One region of the Effusibacillus dendaii genome, then DNA from elsewhere that is predicted to be linked to it. Evidence: riboswitches for the same ligand, from Rfam matches in the RefSeq annotation. Region 1 holds a riboswitch; the other holds the start of a gene.
The links. Region 1 has a riboswitch for glycine ahead of skT53_RS08320 (ACT domain-containing protein). Riboswitches for the same ligand answer to the same signal wherever they lie in the genome.
Positions count from the first base shown of each region.

Region 1 (10,636 bases):
GTTCTGCCGAAATCCGCTTCCATAGGCTCCCGATACCGCACATATTGCAGCGCGTGTTTGCCGTCCAAATGCTGCATTCCTTTTTTCAGGTTAATATCATAAACCCCGTCGTCGGGATGGTACATGTTCATTTCGACATCAATATCGACGCCGCCAATTGAATCCACGATGCCTTCAAATCCTTGAAAATCGGTAAGCACATAATAGTGAATCGGGATTTGCAGATAATCCTGCAGCGTTTTGATGGTTAAATTCGGTCCGCCAATCGCGAACGCCGCATTGATTTTGTTATTCCCGTGACCGGGAACATTTACGTATGTATCACGCATGATCGACATTAAATTCATCTGTTTTGTTTGCGGATCAACCGACAGCAGCAGCATCGTATCGGAACGTGGCGCCGTATCGTGTCCGCGGTTATCGACCCCCATTATCAGTATGTTGACACGTTCATCTCCATTCCACGTTTGCACCTGCACGTTGTTACCGACAGCCGCAATCTGGTTCGTATTGGCTTTATTGAGAAATTTCACGAATGCAATGGCGTTATACACCAACAAACCAATCACAAATAAAGTTACCAACAGCAACAACCGCCGCAAACGCTTTCGTTTCTTACGAGGCCGGAAACGGGTTGTTTGCTCTGCTGTCTGTTTTTCCGACTCCGGTGGATTTTGAAAATTCATGCTACCGCCCCTTTATTTGCTGCAACAAAAAAACCGTTTTACACTTAGCTTATTGTACCACGCCCGCCAAAACACGGAAATATTTCCAAAGTCCCGAAAAAACAAATGAATTTACCGGACTGTACGAATTGGATCGGGATGGCTACAATAGCATTATAGGAGGGAATCATTTGCGAACGATCTGGAACAGCATATGCAGGCCGTCCGCCTATCAACGGTTGACGCAGCAAAAATTGTGGCGGTCGCTCTTGTCGTTGACAGTTTTTTTCACCCTGCTCGCAGCCATTCATGTGTCCCTGATGGCGAACGCAGCACGTCCTATTCTGTCATTTGTGGAAACGGATTTTCCCGCCAAAATGCCCAATTTCTCATACAACGGAAACGAACTGCAAATGCAGGAAACCTCTCCCGTCCTGCTTACAGACAAAAATGGATACCGTGTCATAGTGGACACATCGGCAACACCGCCGGAACAGTCGATCCGCCATACGGCAAACGGCCTGATTTTTGGCAAAACGACTTTGTACACGGTAAGCCAGGGAGTACAGCAATCGTATACATACAAGCAGCTCATGCTGCCGCCTTTCAACAAGCAGGATGTGATTCAGATCACCCCTTTGCTGAAGCCGTTTTTTATAATGGGAATGCTGGTTTGGGTATTGTTCCAACTGATTGGGAATTTTTTGGCGATCACGTTGTTTTCGTTAATTTCCTATCTGTTTGGCGGGCTGCAAAAAATCCGTCTTTCGTTCCGTGAAGCCTGGTTAATTGCCGCATTCGCCATGATCCCCGCCTCGCTGATCGAGTTTCTCAACTCGTTTCTGCAATCCGGTTATTTGACGCTTGCCTACTGGGTGGCCATATTCACCTACATTCATCATGGGTTAAACAGTTTTAAACAACGCACTGCGGGGTGATCACGATCGACGTACTGAATAAACTTTTACTGGAACAGGAAATCAAGCAACTGATCATTCCGGCCCGCGACGTTGCCAACGTTCTATTGGGGAATTCGCTGGAACATGCCCTTTTGGTACTGACCCATTCCGGCTATTCCGCGATTCCGGTGCTTGATTTGCAGGATCGCATTCATGGCCTGATTACAAGTAACATGATTTTCAACTCGATGCTGGGGGTCAAAGGGCCTGAATATGAAAAATTGGAAGGACGCAAAGTGGAGGACGTGATGAATCGCAAAGTCCCGCGCCTGAAGGAAACAGAAAGTTTTTTCCGGGCGTTGGAGCTGTCGATTAACAATCCGTTTATCTGCATGGAGAACGAACAGGGCCGATTTTCCGGAATTCTTACCCGCCGGTCGATTCTGGCATTGCTCTATCGTCATTTTCGCAATGGATGAAGACGCAAATCCCCGCTACGTGCGGGGATTTGCGTCTTCGCATTTTTCGTGCAAACAAACGGTGGAAAAATAGCGGGTGCCGCGACCCGGTATGCCAAACGCATACCCATCTTTACAATGGTGAACCTGATGGACACAGCGAGAGCAGACCGTTACGCTGCACTTCGAACACCAGGACATCCATTCCCGTTCGTTGGGTCCACTGCCGCAATGAGGACATTTTTTCACTGTGTGTAAGGATTTTTGCATGCTAACCTCTCCTTTATGCCCACTCGCCTCTAGCCACCATAACGACATTCCCGCCAACCGAAATCTCAATTTCCGATTGGCTTTCCGCCGCCTGTAAGTGGAGGAGAGAGGGACGACCGATCTCATACCCTTGTTCCACACGGATATCGATACGATCTTCAGCAAAATAACGATATTTGACCAGGTAACCGGCCAAATTCCCGTTTGCACTGCCGGTCGCCGGATCTTCCGGAATGCCGAGACAATCGACATACACGCGGGCATTCAGATGCGTGTCAGGCTCGTATGTTTCCGGGCTGAATACGAGGATCGCTTTTGCTTCGGTCGTATTGACCAGTTCAAAATATTTGGTTCGATCCACCCGGCTGCGTTTCACCGCATGCAGATTTTTAAGAGGGACGAGAATCGCGGGTAACCCGGTTGACACTTCCTGTACGGGAAATCGGTCATCAATCTCATCAGATGCAAGTTGCAACAGATCGGCTATCTGTTCCCTGTCAAACGTTTTTCCAAAGACTGGCGGGTTCTGTTTCATCCACATCATATCCGGAAAATCGTTCTGATACTGAAACGTTACGGGAATCGGTCCGACTTTCAGATTCAGAACAATCGTTTCAACCGGCTGCCTGATCAGTTCCTGCTGGATGACAAACGCCGTCCCCAACGTCGGATGACCGGCAAACGGGATTTCTTCCTCCGGCGTAAAAATCCGTACGTCATACCCGCCGCCCTGCGGTTCGTCCGACAATAGAAACGTAGTCTCCGAATAATTCATCTCTTTTGCAATTTTTTGCATTTCTTTATCGGAGAGGGAACCGGCACCCCGAAAAACGGCCAACTGGTTCCCCGCATATTTCTCTTTTGCAAAAACGTCCACGATCGAAAATGTCGGTTGCATCGGATAGGCCCCTTTTTTTACCGGATTTCCAAAAGATTCGATTGTAAACGGCAAAAATCCTGCCTGTAAGAACGCTAAATTTCAGGCGTGGGAACTATGGGACGAACGCGCAATTCCTATCGAGCAAAGTATAACGCCAATCAATACTAACACGAGCGAGATGGCGTACGGGGCCGTTCCAAAAAGACGCTCGACAAATCCCGCCAATACTGGCGCGATCGCGGCTCCCAACCAGCGTACGAAATTGTAAGCACCCGATGCAATGCTACGCTGTGCGTTCGACACTTCAATCGCCAGCGTAGAAAACGTGGTATTGTTGATGCCGGATGCCAATCCGGACGCAATAATCACAGCAATTCGAAAGACATTGGATGGAATCACCAGGATGAGCAAAAGCGCAACCGCCATCAGCACCAATCCGATACGGGAAACCGATGCGGCGCCGTAACGGTTAATCATTCCATGCGCCAATTTGGTGGAACCGAAACCTAAACAAATCCCCCAAGCGAAGAAGATCAATCCTAACTGGATTGCGCCAAGTTTCAAGAAAATGGGTGAATAGGCCAGTACGGTAAAAAACGAATAATAGTAGAACATCGCCGTCAGGGCCACATTCAAGAACGGACGGTAGCTCAGTGCGGCGATAAAATCTTTCATACCGTAATCCCGCTTGGCTGTTTCTTTCGGTTCTTTGACATATGCGATCGTCATCAGAAAGGCGATCAACATGAATACGCTTGTTGCAAAAAACGGCATACGCCATCCGAAGTACCCCAACAATCCGCCGAGCAGCGGTCCAACCGACATGCCAACACCCAAAGCCGCCTCATAATAGCCCATCGATTTTTCCAGATTGGTGGACATGCCGATCAAAATCGACATCGATGTCGCAAAAAACATTGCATTCCCCATTCCCCAGCCTGCCCGCAAGACCGCCAGTTGGGTAATGCTGGACGAAAGGGCGCAGGCCAAGGCGAATAGGGTTACCAAGCCAAGCCCTAACACCATGAAACGTTTGCTGCCAAACTTCGCAGATAAAATTCCGCTAGGAATCATAATAATAGCCATCATGAAAATATAACTGGTAAACAGCATTTCCACCTGCCAGGGCGTCGCACCAATCTGCTCAGCGATTACCGGCAGGATCGGATCGACCACGCCGATTCCCATAAAACCGAACAATGCCGCCAAACAGGTGGTCAGTATGGCACGTGATGCCTGTTTTTCATCGATTGATGATTGTCCCATAATTATTCCTCCGTCTCCCATGTCCTTTTGATCTCTGCCTGCAACGTTTGCAGCCGATCCAAAAGATCTGCCGCTTCTTCCCGAAACAAAGCCATTTTCGAGATCTTTTGGTCGATCATTGTAATTTGCTGCTGCAGCGTTTTCTCAATGTTCTCCAACTCCGCCATTTGACTCCGGTCGTACCGCTTTTGTCTATTGTCCCGGTAATCCCGAATCGATTCGTTCAACTGCAGAAATTGAAGCAGCTCTTGCAGCGAGAACCCGAGTACCTGTCGGGCATCGTTAATTTTTTGCAAACGTTCTATATCTCTGCGCGTATACAGCCTGACTCCTCCGTCAGTTCGCTCCGGCGGATTGATGAGGCCAATTTCCTCGTAATAGCGAATGGTGCGCTTGGTCAGCCCGGTTTCTTTCGCCACATCGTCAATCTTGAAATATGTCACGTTCACCACCCTCTCCAAACGACAGTACAACGTTATTATATGACTTAACTACCCTTAACGTAAACGTTAACTTTTAACCAAAAAAAGATTTGTGTCTTTTTGCGGGAAATCATGCATTATTCATTCCCTATCGATTGTCTGCCCTCCCTTTCGAATCGATTCCAACAGCTGTCCGCGCTGCAGCATGGCAAGGAAAAAACTGCAGCACGGTAAGGAGATGTGCTGTAGCATAGCGGGGAGATGTTTGCATATGGTAGAGAAGCCCGAAAAAGGAGGCTTCTTTCATGCTTTTTCGTCCCGCTTTGCTGCGGCTTGAGGACATCGGACCAGGCGGTTCTTACCGTACGTTGGAAGGCTTGGGAAAACTGCGCACCGTTTTGGAGTATCTGTCTGACCAGAAAGTCCCTTTCCACATCGCTTTGATCCCCCGCTGGATACAGATTGATTCTGATGGGAATCGCTACGAAAAAGGGATCGACGACAGTCAGCCGGATTCCTATACCCGTACGTTTCTGTCCTTAATAAAGTCTGTCCAGCAGCGCGGCGCCCTGCTCGGTATGCACGGGTACACGCATCAGTACGGGGAGGAAAAGCGGCCCGACGATAACCAGGACAGTGCAATCGGCTTTGAGTTTAACGTCAAAGACGCACCTGTCACCGCCACTGCTGCGTATGCGGCAGAACGCATCCAAAAAAGTCTGGCCGCTTTCCGGAAAACAGACTTGTACCCGCATTTTTGGGAAACGCCGCACTATTGGCAAACACCGGAACAGGAACAGACATTTCAACGGTTTCACCGTATTTTGTATCAATCGGACACGGCCGGACGTGCGGAAAACAGGCCTTATGTGACAAAAGAAGGAACTGTTTTCATTCCGACCCCGCTGTTTTATATTCATGAGCAGAACACGGTCGAACAGGTACTGGCGCAATTGGAGGATCGGCACGTGTTCGCCTCCATGTTTTATCATTCGTTTTTAGAGTTTCCTTTTTTGGAATCCGTAACCGGTCCGGACGGAAAAATTTTGCAGCGGGACGGTCTGCCCGTATATCGCTATCGGACGGGACAGGTTTCCAATTTGCAGCGACTGGTTCACGGGTTTCGGCAGCGGGGGTTTTACTGGACAAACCTGTATGATGTGCTGCCGACCGCTTGGATTCCGTTTACAGCCGCTCTGAGACAACCTTGGCTTGCGTAAATAACAGCAGATAGTTGAAATAGAGATTGCCGCAATGCATATGTTTTCTGGCGTACTCTAAATGCGGCCGGGAATTGCTGTACAGGGAGCCTGTCAATCCATATTCCGTATTGTTAAATATCGCGACCGCATGTTCAAAGCTGTCCGCTTTGCAAAACGCCAGGACCGGTCCGAATATTTCTTCTTTCATAACCCGTGCGTTTTCTTTCACATCGGCAAAAATCGTCGGCTGGATATAATAGCCGGGTCCGTTCGCTTTTCCCCCGCCCGTTACCAGGCGTCCCTCTGTTTTGCCAATCTCAATGTATCCGAGAATTTTGCGGTAGACCTGTGCATCGATCACAGGACCAACCGGGCAATTTTCTTCCGGCAGTCCGATTTGCAGCGAATTTGTCAGCTCTGTCACTTTTTCCAGAACGGTCTCGTAAAGATTCTTATGAACGATCGCCCGGGAACCGGCGGAACATTTCTGGCCCTGAAAGCCGAACGCCGATTGGACGATTCCGATTGCCGCCTCCATCGGGTCTGCCGATTCGTCCACCACTATCGCATCCTTGCCCCCCATTTCAGCCACCAATCGTTTGATCCAAATTTGTCCCGGCGCCGTTTTGGCTGCCCGTTCGTTAATCCGCAACCCCACTTCTTTCGAACCTGTAAATGAGATAAAGCGGGTTTTCGGATGTTCCACCAAAAAATCGCCAATCTCCTGACCGGAACCGGGCACCAAATTGATCACACCGGGAGGCAGGCCGATTTCCTCCATCAGTCCCACAAATTTTGCCGCGATAATCGGGGAGGGTGAGGCTGGCTTCAACAAAACCGTATTTCCTGTCACCACGGCTGATACCGTCGTGCCGACCAGGATCGCCAAAGGAAAGTTCCACGGCGGGATGATGATGCCGACGCCTAGCGGGATATATGTCAACCGGTTGTCTTCGCCAGCATAGGGCACCAATTGCTTCGCTTCGTGCAACCGAATGGATTCGCGTCCGTAATATTCAAGAAAATCGATCGCTTCTGCCACATCCGCGTCTGCTTCGACCCAGTTCTTCCCGACTTCGTATATCATCCAGTTGGCAAATTCAAATTTGCGTCTGCGCATGGCAGCGGCCGCCTTGAACAGATACCCGGCCCGTTCGCAAGGATCTGTGAACTGCCGGTCGGCAAACCGATGCCATGCGGCTGCCATCGCTTTGTCCGCCAGTGTTTGATCTGCCTGCGACACGTATCCGACAATTTGTTCCAGATTGCCCGGATTGATCGATTTTATTTTTTGCGGCGTGTAAATCTGCTCGCCGCCGACGATCAGCAGATACTCCCTGCCGAATTGACTTTTTACCTTTTCAAGCGCAGCCTGCATGGCCTGCCGGTTTTCCGTCTTAGAAAAATCGGTCAACGGCTCATTGCGAAACTCGATCATCAAAATCCCCTCCTCGGATTGTGGATACGGAAATCAAACAGATGGTGGAGCCATCAAATCGTAGCGGTATTACCTGCGAAACAGCGATTTTAGAACAAATGCAAGGTTGGCCGGGCGTTCTGCCAATCGCCGCATAGTTTCCGTTCGCCAAATAGGTTTCGATCAGGTTGACCAGATTCCGGTCGACATCCGATTTGTTTGCAAACGCCACGCTTTTTGATTCCTTGTAAGCCCCTTTCACAAAACGGATGTTGGGAGAGAATGGCGTAAGTCCGGACAGATCCGTTAGCGTCTTATACAAATACGCTTGCAGAACCAGCCCGATCGTTTCCCCATATTTCATAAGCAATTGTTTAAACAGGTCGATTGTTGCCTGGTTATGCGCGTAATCTTCCATGTCGATCCTGACAAACACATTCAATTCCTGTGCGCACTGCAAAATTCGGTGCATCAGCCGCTCACACAAAATCGGGTCTACATCGAGTCCCAACTGGGTCAACTTAACAGACAGATAGGATTGTACGCCGGCCGATTTGATCGCTTCCATTGTCGCGATGCAAGATTTGGCAGATTGTATGACCTCCCGCTCCGTTTGGACAAACTCCCCCAAATGGTCAAGGGTGGCTTCGATTCCTGACCGATTCAGCCGTAAAGCGGCTTCGATCGCGGTCTCGATTGTCAGTCCCGCCACAAATCGGTCGGCACCCAGGCGTAAACCGAATTTTTCAGCCAATCGTTTTGCCAGCCGATTCTTTGATAAGAAAATCAGCAAGTTTCGCAAAATAGATTCCATGTTCATGCCTTCCTTCTCAGTTCGATTCGATTGACGAACATGCACCGAATTGTTACTATAAAACTCATATCAGGATCGGATGAACGTGGCGGGCTGCACCGTCACCGGACGAACCTCTGGAGAGACCCGCCAAGGGCGCCGAAGGGGCAAGCGAAACGCGAAACTCTCAGGCAAAAGGACAGAGGAGACGAACGACGATGCTTTTTTGGTATGTCGCTGCGACTTCTCGGACCATTCGCCTGAATGGTCTTTTTTCGTTTGATATATGTGTATGCAGGTAAAGTAAAGGAGCGAACAGCATGGAAAAACGGGCTTTGATTACGGTAGTCGGAATTGACCGAATCGGCATTATTGCATCGGTTACGCAAACGTTGGCGATGAATCAGGTCAATATTCTCGATATCAGACAAACGATTGTCGGGGAATTTTTCACAATGATCCTGGTGGCCGATCTACGGCCATCAGATAAATCGATCCAGGACTTGCAAATGGAGCTGGATCAGGTTGGACAATCGCTTGGCGTAAAAATTACGGTGCAGAGCGAAGAGTTGTTCCGCTCGATGCATCGGATTTAAGGAGGACCCTATGAGCTATACCGAACAAGAAGTACTGGAAACGATTCGGATGGTGGAAACGGAACATTTGGACATTCGAACGGTCACGATGGGCATCCATTTGGATGACTGTCGTGCAGATACGCTTGCCGCCACCAAACAAAAGATAAGAGATAAAATCCTCCGCTTGGCTTCTCGATTGGTCCCCGTCGCCAGAGAAATTGAACGGGAAATCGGGCTTCCGATCGTGAACAAACGGCTTTCTGTTACGCCCATCGCCCATGCATTGCCTGGATTTGAGCAAGCGGGGTATGTCGAAATCGCCATGCAATTGGACGAGCTGGCGGAACAGCTGGAAGTCGATTTTCTGGGCGGTTTCTCCGCTCTTGTACATAAAGGAATGACGCCATCGGCAGAACGGTTGATCGACTCGTTGCCGGAAGCGCTGTCCGTCACGAATCGTGTGTGCTCCTCCGTTTCGGTCGCCTCAACCAAATCGGGTGTGAATATGGATGCGGTCTACCAAATGGGGCAAACAATCAAACGGATCGCTGAAAAAACAGCGAATCAGAATGGAATTGGCGCGGCCAAACTGGTGGTTTTTTGCAACCCGGTCGATGACAATCCGTTTATGGCGGGCGCTTTCCACGGCTTCGGAGAACCTGACGCAGTGATCAATGTGGGCGTGAGCGGACCGGGTGTCGTATTGTCTGCGTTGAAACGGTTGCAGCCGGGAGCAGATTTTGGCACGATTGCGGAAACGGTGAAACGTACCGCTTTCAAAATTACACGGGTTGGGGAGTTAGTGGGGCGCAAGGCGGCTGGCCGATTGGGTGTGCCTTTCGGAATTGTCGATCTGTCTCTGGCTCCTACCAACGCAATGGGAGACAGTGTGGCGCAAATCCTTGAGGCGATGGGATTGGAACGATGCGGTACGCACGGAACTACTGCCGCATTGGCTTTGTTGAATGATGCAGTCAAAAAAGGCGGGGCTATGGCTACCTCTTATCCTGGCGGTCTGTCAGGCGCATTTATCCCCGTTTCAGAGGACAACGGCATGATTGCAGCTGTGGAAGCGGGTGCGTTAAGTCTGGCCAAACTGGAGGCGATGACCTGCGTGTGCTCGGTGGGCCTTGATATGATCGCGGTGCCGGGTGACACGACAGCGGAAACATTGGCCGGTTTCATTGCCGATGAGATGGCGATCGGCATGATCAACAAAAAAACGACAGCTGTACGCGTCATTCCGGTTGCCGGTGCAAAAGCGGGCGATATGGTAGAGTTTGGCGGTTTGTTAGGACGCGCTCCCGTGATGCAGATGGTCCCCTTTTCCTCCGAACAGTTCGCGAAACGGGGCGGCCGCATTCCCGCACCGATTCAATCGCTGACGAATTAGCTGTCCGAGTTCCATATCAAAATCCGGTTATTCGATTTCTATGACAAAATCAGGCAAGCAGTTTCACGCTTCCCTTTGTCCATTCTAATATCGTTCCGGCGCTTGGCTCCGCCCATGTGACTGGCGTATTCGTTTTGGCAAGGGGTGTCGGGAATGAGTGTAAAATGCGAAGAAATCCAGATGCGTATCAATTGACATTGTGCTCGCCGCATCGATTGAATCCATCAAAAGCTTGCAGAGCCAATTAAAGAAGCTCGACCAATCGATTGCCCGCGTTTTGGACGGAATCCCAAACACTTTGCAAAGTGTTCCGGGGATTGGGCCGGTTTTAGCGGCAGGCATCCTGTCCGAAATTGGCGATATTCACCGTTTTAAAGACCAAGCGTCTCTCGC
Region 1 covers NZ_AP023366.1:1,523,736-1,534,371, forward strand. Annotated here, with positions in the region: gene skT53_RS08270 (LCP family protein) at 1-686, opposite strand, end outside; gene skT53_RS08275 (DUF1189 domain-containing protein) at 857-1,603, shown strand; gene cbpB (cyclic-di-AMP-binding protein CbpB) at 1,600-2,043, shown strand; gene skT53_RS08285 (hypothetical protein) at 2,059-2,292, opposite strand; gene skT53_RS08290 (PhzF family phenazine biosynthesis protein) at 2,306-3,190, opposite strand; gene skT53_RS08295 (MFS transporter) at 3,272-4,438, opposite strand; gene skT53_RS08300 (MerR family transcriptional regulator) at 4,441-4,881, opposite strand; gene skT53_RS08305 (DUF2334 domain-containing protein) at 5,166-6,080, shown strand; gene skT53_RS08310 (L-glutamate gamma-semialdehyde dehydrogenase) at 6,046-7,500, opposite strand; gene skT53_RS08315 (proline dehydrogenase family protein) at 7,481-8,293, opposite strand; glycine riboswitch at 8,400-8,485, shown strand; gene skT53_RS08320 (ACT domain-containing protein) at 8,593-8,868, shown strand; gene skT53_RS08325 (PFL family protein) at 8,879-10,243, shown strand; partial or broken gene skT53_RS08330 (IS110 family transposase) at 10,431-10,636, shown strand, end outside.

Region 2 (10,636 bases), 640 kb from region 1:
TTACTTCAAAGATCATACAACCTGATGAAGATACTGCGATCATGGCGGATCATCTTGTTCATTTTTTTTGTGAGGAAGTAAAGGCCGGGCGACTTGCGAAAAATCTTGCACCGCTGCAGTCAGGAGTCGGTTCTGTGGCAAATGCAGTATTCCATGGTTTCCTGAAGTCCGAATTTACCGACTTGGAAGTTTATTCTGAAGTGCTGCAGGATGCCGTATTTGATTTAATCGATGCAGGAAAAATCAGATTTGCATCAGGATGTTCGATCACACTTTCCCCGGCAAAAGCGGACAAGGTATTAGGTAATTTTGAAAAATATCGCGATAAACTCCTGCTGCGGCCTCAGGAGATATCCAATCACCCGGAAATCGTACGCCGCCTTGGTTTAATTGCGATGAATACCGCCATCGAAGTCGATATTTACGGGAATGTCAATTCTACGCACATGTTTGGTTCCAGAATCATGAATGGTATTGGCGGTTCAGGCGATTTTGCCAGGAATGCAAGATTGACAATCTTTGTTACCAAATCAACAGCTAAAAACGGAAACGTTTCTTGTATCGTTCCGTTTATCTCGCACGTTGACCATACGGAACACGATGTAGACGTGATCGTAACGGAACAGGGTTTAGCAGATCTGCGCGGTCTTTCTCCGCGTGAGAGGGCCTCTGTGATTATAAACAACTGCGCGCATCCCCAGTATCGTCCGCAGTTACTTGAATATTACCAGGAAGCGGTAAAACGAGGGGGACAGACGCCGCATGTGTTGGAAAAGGCTCTTTCATGGCACGTCCGATATCAAAGAGAAGGAACGATGCTTGGAAAAAGCCTGTAGACAAAGTTCCTTGCACGGAGCACGTCTGCAGGCTGAGACTTTAAATTTATATGCGCGCAATTAGGATTTTTCCATTATCGCTTTTAACATGTATCTCAAACGGCGAATCAGTGACTTTTTTCCGGTGATCACTAACGGAACTCTCTTTACATTTTCCGCTTCTACCAACACTTTTTCCGGCAACAAGATTTTCTGTCCCGGGGAAGTGCCGGTGACGGATAAACTGTAATGGTGGCTTGCGTTTTCCAAATTTTCAATTTCAACGTTTCCCACAAATAAATAAGTCTCCGGATTTTGAATTTTGGTTGTTTGGTTGATCCGAACATGATACCCGGGATGGGACACTACCAGATAAACGAGGAACACACCATTTATAAAAAGCAGCAGCAGGGGCAGCCATGTTCCCGGGCCGCTCCGCTTTTTTTCTTTGGCAGGAGCATCTTTGAACACCATTTGCAAGAATCCGTATGGACAGGCGTTGGAACAGAATCGAAAACGCAATATCCCAACCAATAAGAACAGTACGGCGGTTAACAGCAGGAATAGCCCCAAAACCCCATTTATCTTCAACGCCCACACCGTATGCAGAAGCGTTCTCGGATCGATAAAGTAGGAAATAAGCGAAAAGGAAACTAGCGGCGCAAGAATGGCTGCCAGCAGCCAATCAACACCTTTGTATTTCTGACCCAGCCGGGTCAAAAAACCCGATAGAGTATGGTGTGGACACATATAGGCGCAGAAGAATCGATAAGAAAGTTTGGCGCTTAGTATCACGAAAAATACAAGAAACTAAATGGCCACCAGCAGGACGAGACCGTCATCATAGGCAAACTTTCTGCGAAATACATAAAAATGCAGGGACGGTAGATCAATCTGAAAAATTTTTAAAACAGGGACAAGAAAAAAGGCAACAAAGATGATATGACCATCGGAATGAATTTGCGGAAATTCGGGCATCAGCCAGGCGATGTCTGTTTTTTTGGTGCAAGAAAAAGATTGAGCCTTTTTATGTCGAATGTTATACTGTCTACTATAAAAAGACTGGATTCCTTCTGCAGTGAACATAGTCTGACAACCGCTCTCGGGTATGTGCCACCAGCAGTCTCAACGGAAAGGGAGAGTCAATTGAAGCCGAGCAGACGATTTTATCTGGTTGCCGAAGAAATCATGCCGGACGCGATGGTCAAGACGGTGGAAGTGAAAAATATGCTTTCCCGCGGCGATTTCGAAACCGTGCATGATGCAGTCAACTCTGTCGGTCTATCCCGGTCCGCTTTTTACAAATACCGAGACCTGGTGTTTTTGTATGAGGACGAACGGAGGGAGCGTCTGATCACGTTGTCGATGATTCTCGAACACCGTTCCGGTATCCTGTCAAATGTATTGAACACGGTTGCTCAGTATGGTGGAAACGTGATCACGATCACGCAAGGCATACCGTTAAGCCAGGCAGCTCACTTGACGACGACGCTTGATATCAGTCAGTTAAACATATCGACCGATGAACTGACAAAGAATTTACAGGATTTACAAGGTGTAAAAACGGTTGAAATTGTAGGATACAGCTAATTAGACATAAGGAGAGAACGCAGGATGTGGAGAGGGATTATCGAAGAATACCGCGAGTTTATGCCCGTTTCGGACAAAACGCCCATCGTGACATTGTTTGAAGGGAACACCCCGTTGTACCAAGCGCCCAAAATTTCGGCTGCGGTAGGAGCCGAAGTATGGCTCAAGTTCGAAGGTTTGAACCCAACCGGTTCCTTTAAGGATCGCGGTATGACAATGGCCGTCTCGAAAGCGAAAGAAGACGGAGCGGAAGTGGTTATTTGCGCGTCAACAGGCAATACGTCTGCGGCGGCTGCTGCCTATGCCGCAAGGGCAGGCATGAAAGCGGTGGTTGTAATTCCGCATGGTAAAGTCGCGCTTGGAAAATTGGCCCAGACGATTATGTACGGTGCGGAGATTATCGAGATCCACGGGAACTTTGACAGAGGGCTGGAGATCGTGCGGGAGATTTCTGACACGCATCCGATCACGTTGGTGAACTCGGTGAACCCGTTCCGGATTGACGGTCAGAAAACGGCCGCTTTTGAAGTGTGTGATACGTTGGGCGAAGCGCCCAATTACCTGGCGATTCCGGTTGGCAACGCGGGAAATATCACGGCTTACTGGAAAGGGTTTAACGAATACCGGCAAGCCCGCCATTCGGGCAAATTGCCGAAAATGATCGGTTTCGAAGCGGCCGGTTCTGCCGCCATTGTAAAAGGGCAACCGATCCCAGAGCCGGAAACGATTGCCACAGCGATTCGGATCGGAAACCCGGCCAGCTGGCAGCAGGCAGTTGCAGCGGCGAACGATTCGAAGGGGAAAATCGATATGGTGGAAGACCAGGAGATTTTGGAAGCCTACCGCCTGATTGCGTCAGAAGGCGTATTTTGTGAACCGGCATCGGCCGCTTCGGTGGCAGGTGTGTTGAAATTGTCGAAGCAGGGCACATTTTCGGAGACGGACAAAATCGTATGCGTGCTCACAGGAAATGGATTAAAAGACCCGGATAACGCGATCAAGCACGGTGTCTCGATTGAGCCCAAAGTGGTAGATGCAAAAGCAGAGGCGGTCGTTAAGGCCATCTTCGGATAGGGGGAATCGGAATGGGGGTAAGCGTTCGCATTCCAGCGACCACTGCCAATCTGGGGCCCGGCTTTGACACGTTTGGCATGGCACTTTCCCTTTATAATACGCTTGAAGCAGACTGGTCCGGCAACGGCCAACTACGGATCGAAGTGACCGGCGATGGCGCTCACTTGGTGCCGGTCAACGAAACGAATACCGTCTATAAGGCAATGCAGCAAGTGTTTATGGAAGCGGGCGAAAATGAGCTTCTGACAGAGCGAGGGCTGCACATTCGGATTCATAATAATGTGCCTGTCACGCGAGGAATGGGAAGCTCCGCTACCGCGATTGTAGGCGGCCTGTGGGCGGCAAACGAAATGCTGAATTACCCGTTGTCCGAACAGAAATTGGTGGAACTGGCGGTTCGTTTGGAAGGGCACCCGGATAATGTGACCCCGGCTATTTTTGGCGGAGTGGTTGTTTCCGGCGTCGTGAACGAAAAAGTGTATGTGAAACGTTTCTCCGCACCAATCGGTATGCGTTGTGTGGTGGCGGTTCCCGATTTTCAGTTGGCCACGCGGACAAGCCGCAAGGCGTTGCCGCCTGCGCTCCCTTATGCGGACGCGGTGCACAACGTGAATCGAGCCAGTTTGATGGTGGCCGCTCTGTCCGACGGGAATCTCCAGATGTTTTGCGAACTGATGGAAGACCGGCTGCATGAGCCGTATCGGATGCCGCTGGTTCCGGGCATGCAGAAAGCGATTCAATTCGCCAGGGAGGCAGGCGCGTTAGCGGCCGTTCTATCCGGTTCCGGACCTTCCTTGATCGCATTCTGCCAGGAAGGAGCGGAGCAAATCGGAGAGGCTTTGCAAAAGGGGTTCCGTTCAGAAGGAATCACATCTGCGATTTTGCATCTTACGCCTGCTGCCAAAGGCGTTGCGGGTGTAACTCCAATTTCCTAATAAATCCACCTCCTTTGTGTCATTCTAAATCTATTGAATGACATAAGGGGGTTTTTTCATGAATTGGAAAAAAACAGTCAGTATTTGTCTGACGGCAGTAACGGTCGCTTGCGTATCCCCGGCTGGTGCGGGGGCGGCAGGAACAAATTCGGGAAGTTCCGTGTCGGAAAATCGACAGGAGCTGTCAAAAGACTGGCAAGAGCTGCGGAATTTGCAGAAACAGATCAAAATAATGAAACAGACTCTTAAACAAGAGCATCATGAGCTGGTGTTGCTGAGCAAGCAAAAGAACTTGAAACTGGATACGGGGAAGTACCAATCCTTTTTAGAAGAGATCAACAAGTATCGGGAAGCAGACAAAAAACTGTTTGATGAACTCCGCAAGGCGGAGCGGGAACACGATCAGGCCAAACAGCAAAAGGTATTGTCCGCATTGACCGCCCATAAAAAACAGAAACTGAAACTGTTGGAACAAGCGGAGAAATGGCTGTCCGGCGAAATTGAACGAGTCAAGAAACTGCCTGCCTGAATAAATGGGTCTGAGAAAGCTTTTGCAGAAATCGTCAAAACCCTTGCGTTGCACGCAGGGGTTTTTGTCGGTTTGTCTCTTATATTGTGATGGAATGACGAAACGGTGTTGACACGTTCCGTCAACAATTGCAGAATCCCTCTTTTATAATGACAGAGCATGGAGGGGATCGAGATGAATCGACTTGTGGCAGGTATCATGGCGTTGTGCGTATCATCGGTTTTGCTTGGCGGTGCAAGTGGACAAGCCTCTGCCTCGCCGAATGCAAATGTGGTATCGTCTGCTGAAACAAATACAGGTCCGGATATCGCATTGCAAAATTGGGTCAATTGGATTGCGGCGGCAAACTCTGATTTTGCAACATGGAAAGGGGCGTCTGTCACCTGTGTGCTGTCTGAAGAAGACACTGCGGGAGGAGTGTCGGTTTGGCATGTCGAAAACGAGGGCCGCGATTTGGGATATTTGGTGACGGCTGATCAAAACCGGATTTTGCTGGAGTACAGTTCACAAACACCCCCGCCGATCATGCAAAATCGGGCAGGCGGCGTTTACCGGTACGCAGGTCCGGGCATGCACCTGTACCAAGCGACGGGACAACCCAAATGGGTGAATTTGTCCAATGGGGAAACACTTCCTGACGGAACTCCAGTTGCTTACAGGCTTCCGGCGGGTCTTAAGACGGCAGAAGACTCTGTAAAGACAAAACCGCAGCAGGCTGCAAACGTCAAACAGGAAACGTTTCAGACCGATTTGAATCCAGACCGGGGTGTGGCGGTCATGATTTCGCATGGCACAGGCAACTCGCAGCCGTTTTCCACGCAACAATTGGCAGATCCGCAAGGCGGTTATCTGGTATATACGGCGCTTCCAAAAGATTACTATTCGGTTTGGGCGGTCCAGGCGCGTTATTCATTGGACAGCGGCCTATCGTTTTTGCAAGTGCAGGATGTATTTGCGGCGACGAAAGCACCGATTTATGTACCGGACGAACTGTCTGTCAGTTGGGTCGCATCCAAATAGAGAAGGGCGAAATGAATCGGCTGTACTTCAATACGTGGTTGTGACCGCCATTTCAGTTCTGCGATGCGAAGCTCTTTCTCGGCTGCCAGATTCACCTGCTTCTGCTCGTTTTCCAACAGCAGAGACTGGTAGTAGGTTTCCAGTTGGTCGATTTCAGACTGCAGACGTTCTTTTGCCTGTTCGGCCCATGAATGGTCGTCATTTTGCAGTTGTTCCAAAACAGTGTCTTTTATCTGTTGCCAGCCGGTTTGCAGGGAAGCGGCGAGCAGCGATCGATTGACAGAATCCGACTCTGATTCCGGATAGGAGTTGACGAACGGCAGATCGCGAACCTGTTCGTACAGTTCGGGATATATTTTGCCGCTTTTTAAATTAATCCCGTAGGAACGGATTTCATCCCGTCTCCGGTCGGCCATCCAGGAGATTTTTAAAGTGGTCAGCAAAAACGGCACACGCAGAAGGGAGGGTGTATCGGTTTGCGTAAGCCGGACAAACTGTCCTCTCCGTCTTGCCGATTCAAATATTTTCTCCAGACGAAAACAGCCAAGCGCAATCAGCTCAGTTCGTTGCACGTCTTCAATCTCGACGTCAGGGTCAAACACCAGATTGAGCACCGTATTGGGGACCGGCTCACCGATTGTCTCTACCCACATCCAGTAATAAGGCCGGTCTGTCAACTCTTTATCGATCTCACGCGGCAGTTCCACTTGTAAAAAATTCGGTTCATCCCGTAAAATGGGCGAATTTGTCGCCGCAAAGAATTTTCGGCAGTACTCCTGGATTTGCGTGTTGTTCATTTGTCACCTCAAACATAATCAAGAAATGTGTCTTTCAGGATTTCCTGTTTTGCCTGTTCGACATGCTGTCCCAACTGGTCGAACCGGGCGGCCAATTCCTGCTCGCTGTTGGAACTGACAAACCACTCCATAATGTCGTTTTCCAAATTTTTGCCCATACGGCCGATGATCATATCCAATTCGCCAATGACCATTTCGAACATGCGGATTTTTTCCTGCAGCAAACTGACGATATGTTCTTCAATCGTGCCTCGCGTTGCCATGTTGTATACGCAAACGTCCCGTTCCTGTCCGAGGCGGTGAACGCGTCCGATCCGTTGTTCGATCCGCATCGGATTCCAGGGCAAATCAAAGTTAATCACCTGATTGCAAAATTGCAGGTTGATTCCTTCACCGCCCGCTTCCGTCGCGACCATGACTTGCGCTCTCTTTTCAAAAAGTTCGGTCATCCAGTCTTTTTTGCCTCGTTTGAAACCGCCCCGAAACGGAATCGCTTTTACGCCGTTTTGTTCCAGCATATACAGCAGATAATCCTGACTGGCCCGATACTCGGTAAAGACGATCATTTTATCGTTTGCCTGCGCGACCAGTTCGAGCACCAATTTTCCCTTCGTGTATTCACCAAGCGGGATCGCTTGACACATCTGATTCAACTGCATAATTCTCGACTTCAACGATTCGGATGTTTTCGGATCTTTATACATTCTTTCCAGCGTGGGAAAAGCCGCATAAGGAGACGAACAGATTTCCCGTTGCAATGTAATTAGCGGCAGGACGTTCCCTTTCTCCGCCCGCCGTTTGACATATTCCTCCTTTACAAAAGAGGAGACCGCATCGTACAATTCCCGTTCCTGCGGAGAGAGATCAAGCGGAATCGATTTCACATTCCGCTTCGTAAAAAAAACGCCTCCCTCGCTTCGCTTGTTACGGATCATGACTTCCGAAAGCGCGCTTTTCAGTTCGGCGGCATTTTTGGGTTTCCGTTTTTCCTCAATAAACGTGGACGCAAATTGTTGGGTGCTTCCCAGTTGGCCTGGTTTTAACAGAGTGATGAGGTTGTATAGTTCTTTCAGGTCGTTCTGGATGGGAGTGGCAGTCAAAAGCAGCAAATATTTTTTGCGCAGTTGGTTGATCAGTTCCCAGTTTTTTGTTTTCTTGTTTTTTAATTTATGCGCCTCGTCTACGATCACCAGATCCCAATCCTGCTCCAAAACGGTGCTGCGATGGGGTTCCCGTTTTGTCGTGTCAATTGAGGATACCAAAATATCGTAAGTGGTCCAGGACCATTCGTTTCGTTGGGCGAAAGCGGAGATGTTAAATTTCTCATTCAGTTCGCGGGTCCATTGCAGCACCAAAGAAGCGGGAACGAGAATCAGCGCTTTTTTGACCAATCCGCGCATTACGTATTCTTTCAGGATGAGACCGGCCTCGATTGTTTTTCCGAGCCCCACTTCGTCCGCCAGAATGGCTCGCCCCTGCAGTTCGTTGAGCACCCGTTTGGCAGTGGTAATCTGGTGCGGATACGGAATCACCGCCGGGATATGCTGCAGACAGAGCAGTTCGTCAAAAGAAGGAACGACTTTTGTTTCTTCCGCTTTCCGAATCAATTGGAATAAAGTCCAGTTGTCCCAATTGTCAGTTTCGAGGCGCTCTAGAAACTGCGGAAACAGTGAATCTTCTATAATACAGTCCGGTGCCCCATGCACAAGGGGGTTCGGCAAAGAATCCAGTTTCATGGGTTCACCTCATGTGGTATAATCAGGTTGCTGGTTTAGAATGTGTTAATTTTACAATTTTATACTGCGGATGATTGATACGGGAGAGAACGCGTTATGGCGTCGCCGTAGGAGCAAGTGAAAGGGGTGTCCTGCATTCCGTTCACGAATCTCTCAGGCAAAGGTCACCGTATTCGGGACGCACCTCTGGAGAGAGCTTTCATACATAAGCCACCCAAGGGGCAACACCCACGATTCATAGTTTTATGGATTTGTCATAAAGCATGCTTCGAGAAGACAAATTAGAAACAAGGAGTTCGAGGCGCGGCGGAAATGAGAAGCGGAGCATAGTGGAAACCTATGTGAGGTCGACCATCCCAGTCACGTCCTGTGACATGGTCGACACTCGGACATCGTGTCCAGCGCATCGGAATGACGTCGCAACAAAGAAATCCGCAGTTTCTAATTTGTATTCGTGGTTGGGGACTCTCAGGTAAAAAGACAGAGACAGACACACAGGGATTTTTTCCCATTTGTGTGTCTTTTTCTTTTGGCGCGGGACAAACTACAAAATGGAAAGGGAGGGTACGGATGACAGAATTGAAACGGACACCGTTGTTTGCCCTGTATGAACGGTATGGCGGAAAAACAATCGATTTTGGCGGATGGGAATTGCCTGTGCAGTTTTCCGGCATTCTGGCGGAGCATGACGCGGTTCGCACGCGCGCAGGTCTCTTTGACGTGTCGCATATGGGTGAAATTGAAATGCTGGGGCCTGACGCTTTATCGAATATCCAAAACCTGATCACAAACGATGCGTCCAAAGTCGAAATCGGCCAGGCGCTCTATTCGCCGATGTGCTACCCGAACGGCGGTTGTGTGGATGACCTGCTGGTCTATCGATTGGCGGAAAACCGCTACTGGCTGGTGGTCAATGCGGCCAACACCAACAAAGATTACAACTGGATCAAACAGCATGTCAAAGGGGATGTACAGGTTCAAAACCTGTCGTCACAGATTGCTCAATTGGCTCTGCAGGGGCCTTTGGCGGAAAAAGTGCTCCGCAAACTGACCGACTTTGACCTGTCGCAGATCCGTTATTACTGGTTCGCGCAGAATGTCGATGTGGGCGGCATTTCAGCGCTGGTCTCACGCACCGGATATACGGGAGAAGACGGATTTGAGCTGTATGTGGACGCCGACAAAGCGAGCGAACTGTGGGATAAAATTCTCTCCGCAGGAGAGCCGGATGGAGTTGTTCCAGCAGGGCTTGGCGCTCGCGACACGCTGCGGTTTGAAGCGAAGCTGCCGCTGTACGGACAGGAAATCAGTGAGTGGATTTCGCCGCTGGAAGCGGGATTGGGTATGTTCGTCAAATTCGAAAAAGGCGATTTTATCGGACGGGAGGCCCTGTTAAAACAGAAAGAAGCAGGCCCTTCCCGCAAATTGGTCGGATTTGAAATGATCGAACGAGGAATTCCGCGCACCCATTATGAAGTGCAGGTTAACGGCCGACGGGTTGGGGAAGTTACGACCGGCACCATGGGCCCTACCGTTAAGAAAAACATTGGATTGGCGATTCTGGAAGCGGATTTTGCCAAAATCGGCCAGGAAATCGATGTAATCATTCGCAATAAACCGGTTCGCGGCGTGATCGTCAAAACCCCCTTTTACAAACGGGAGAAGTAGAGTCAGGAGGAGAACCATTGAAAAGCTTCGGATATATCCCAAACACCGCATCAGATCGCGATAAAATGATGCGATCGCTTGGCATTTCAAGCATGGAAGAACTGTTTACCGACATACCGGAATCGGTTCGCCTGAAAAAAGATCTTCAACTTCCGCCCGCTTGGTCGGAAATGGAGCTGACCCGCAATTTTTCAAAAATGGCAGCTCGCAATGTAAATTTGGAAGAGTATATCAGTTTCCTGGGCGCAGGCGCGTACCAGCATTACATTCCGGCTGTCGTGGATGCATTGATCAGCCGGTCCGAATTTTACACGGCGTATACCCCCTATCAGCCTGAAATTTCGCAGGGTGTTTTGCAGGCCATCTTCGAATATCAAACGATGTTCTGTGAACTGACCGGCATGGATGTGGCGAATGCCTCCATGTACGACGGGGCCAGCGCTTTGGCAGAAGCGGGCATTATGGCCTGTGC
Region 2 covers NZ_AP023366.1:886,814-897,449, reverse strand. Annotated here, with positions in the region: gene skT53_RS04700 (succinyl-CoA:acetate CoA-transferase ScpC) at 1-836, shown strand, start outside; gene skT53_RS04695 (4Fe-4S binding protein) at 897-1,610, opposite strand; gene skT53_RS04690 (ACT domain-containing protein) at 1,962-2,405, shown strand; gene thrC (threonine synthase) at 2,430-3,479, shown strand; gene thrB (homoserine kinase) at 3,491-4,414, shown strand; gene skT53_RS04675 (hypothetical protein) at 4,473-4,943, shown strand; gene skT53_RS04670 (hypothetical protein) at 5,118-5,963, shown strand; gene skT53_RS04665 (YqhG family protein) at 5,918-6,760, opposite strand; gene skT53_RS04660 (DEAD/DEAH box helicase) at 6,769-8,496, opposite strand; glycine riboswitch at 8,567-8,676, shown strand; gene gcvT (glycine cleavage system aminomethyltransferase GcvT) at 9,067-10,164, shown strand; gene gcvPA (aminomethyl-transferring glycine dehydrogenase subunit GcvPA) at 10,182-10,636, shown strand, end outside.
Region 2: it holds a riboswitch for glycine, as region 1 does, so the genes downstream of both, gcvT (glycine cleavage system aminomethyltransferase GcvT) here and skT53_RS08320 (ACT domain-containing protein) in region 1, are expected to answer to the same signal.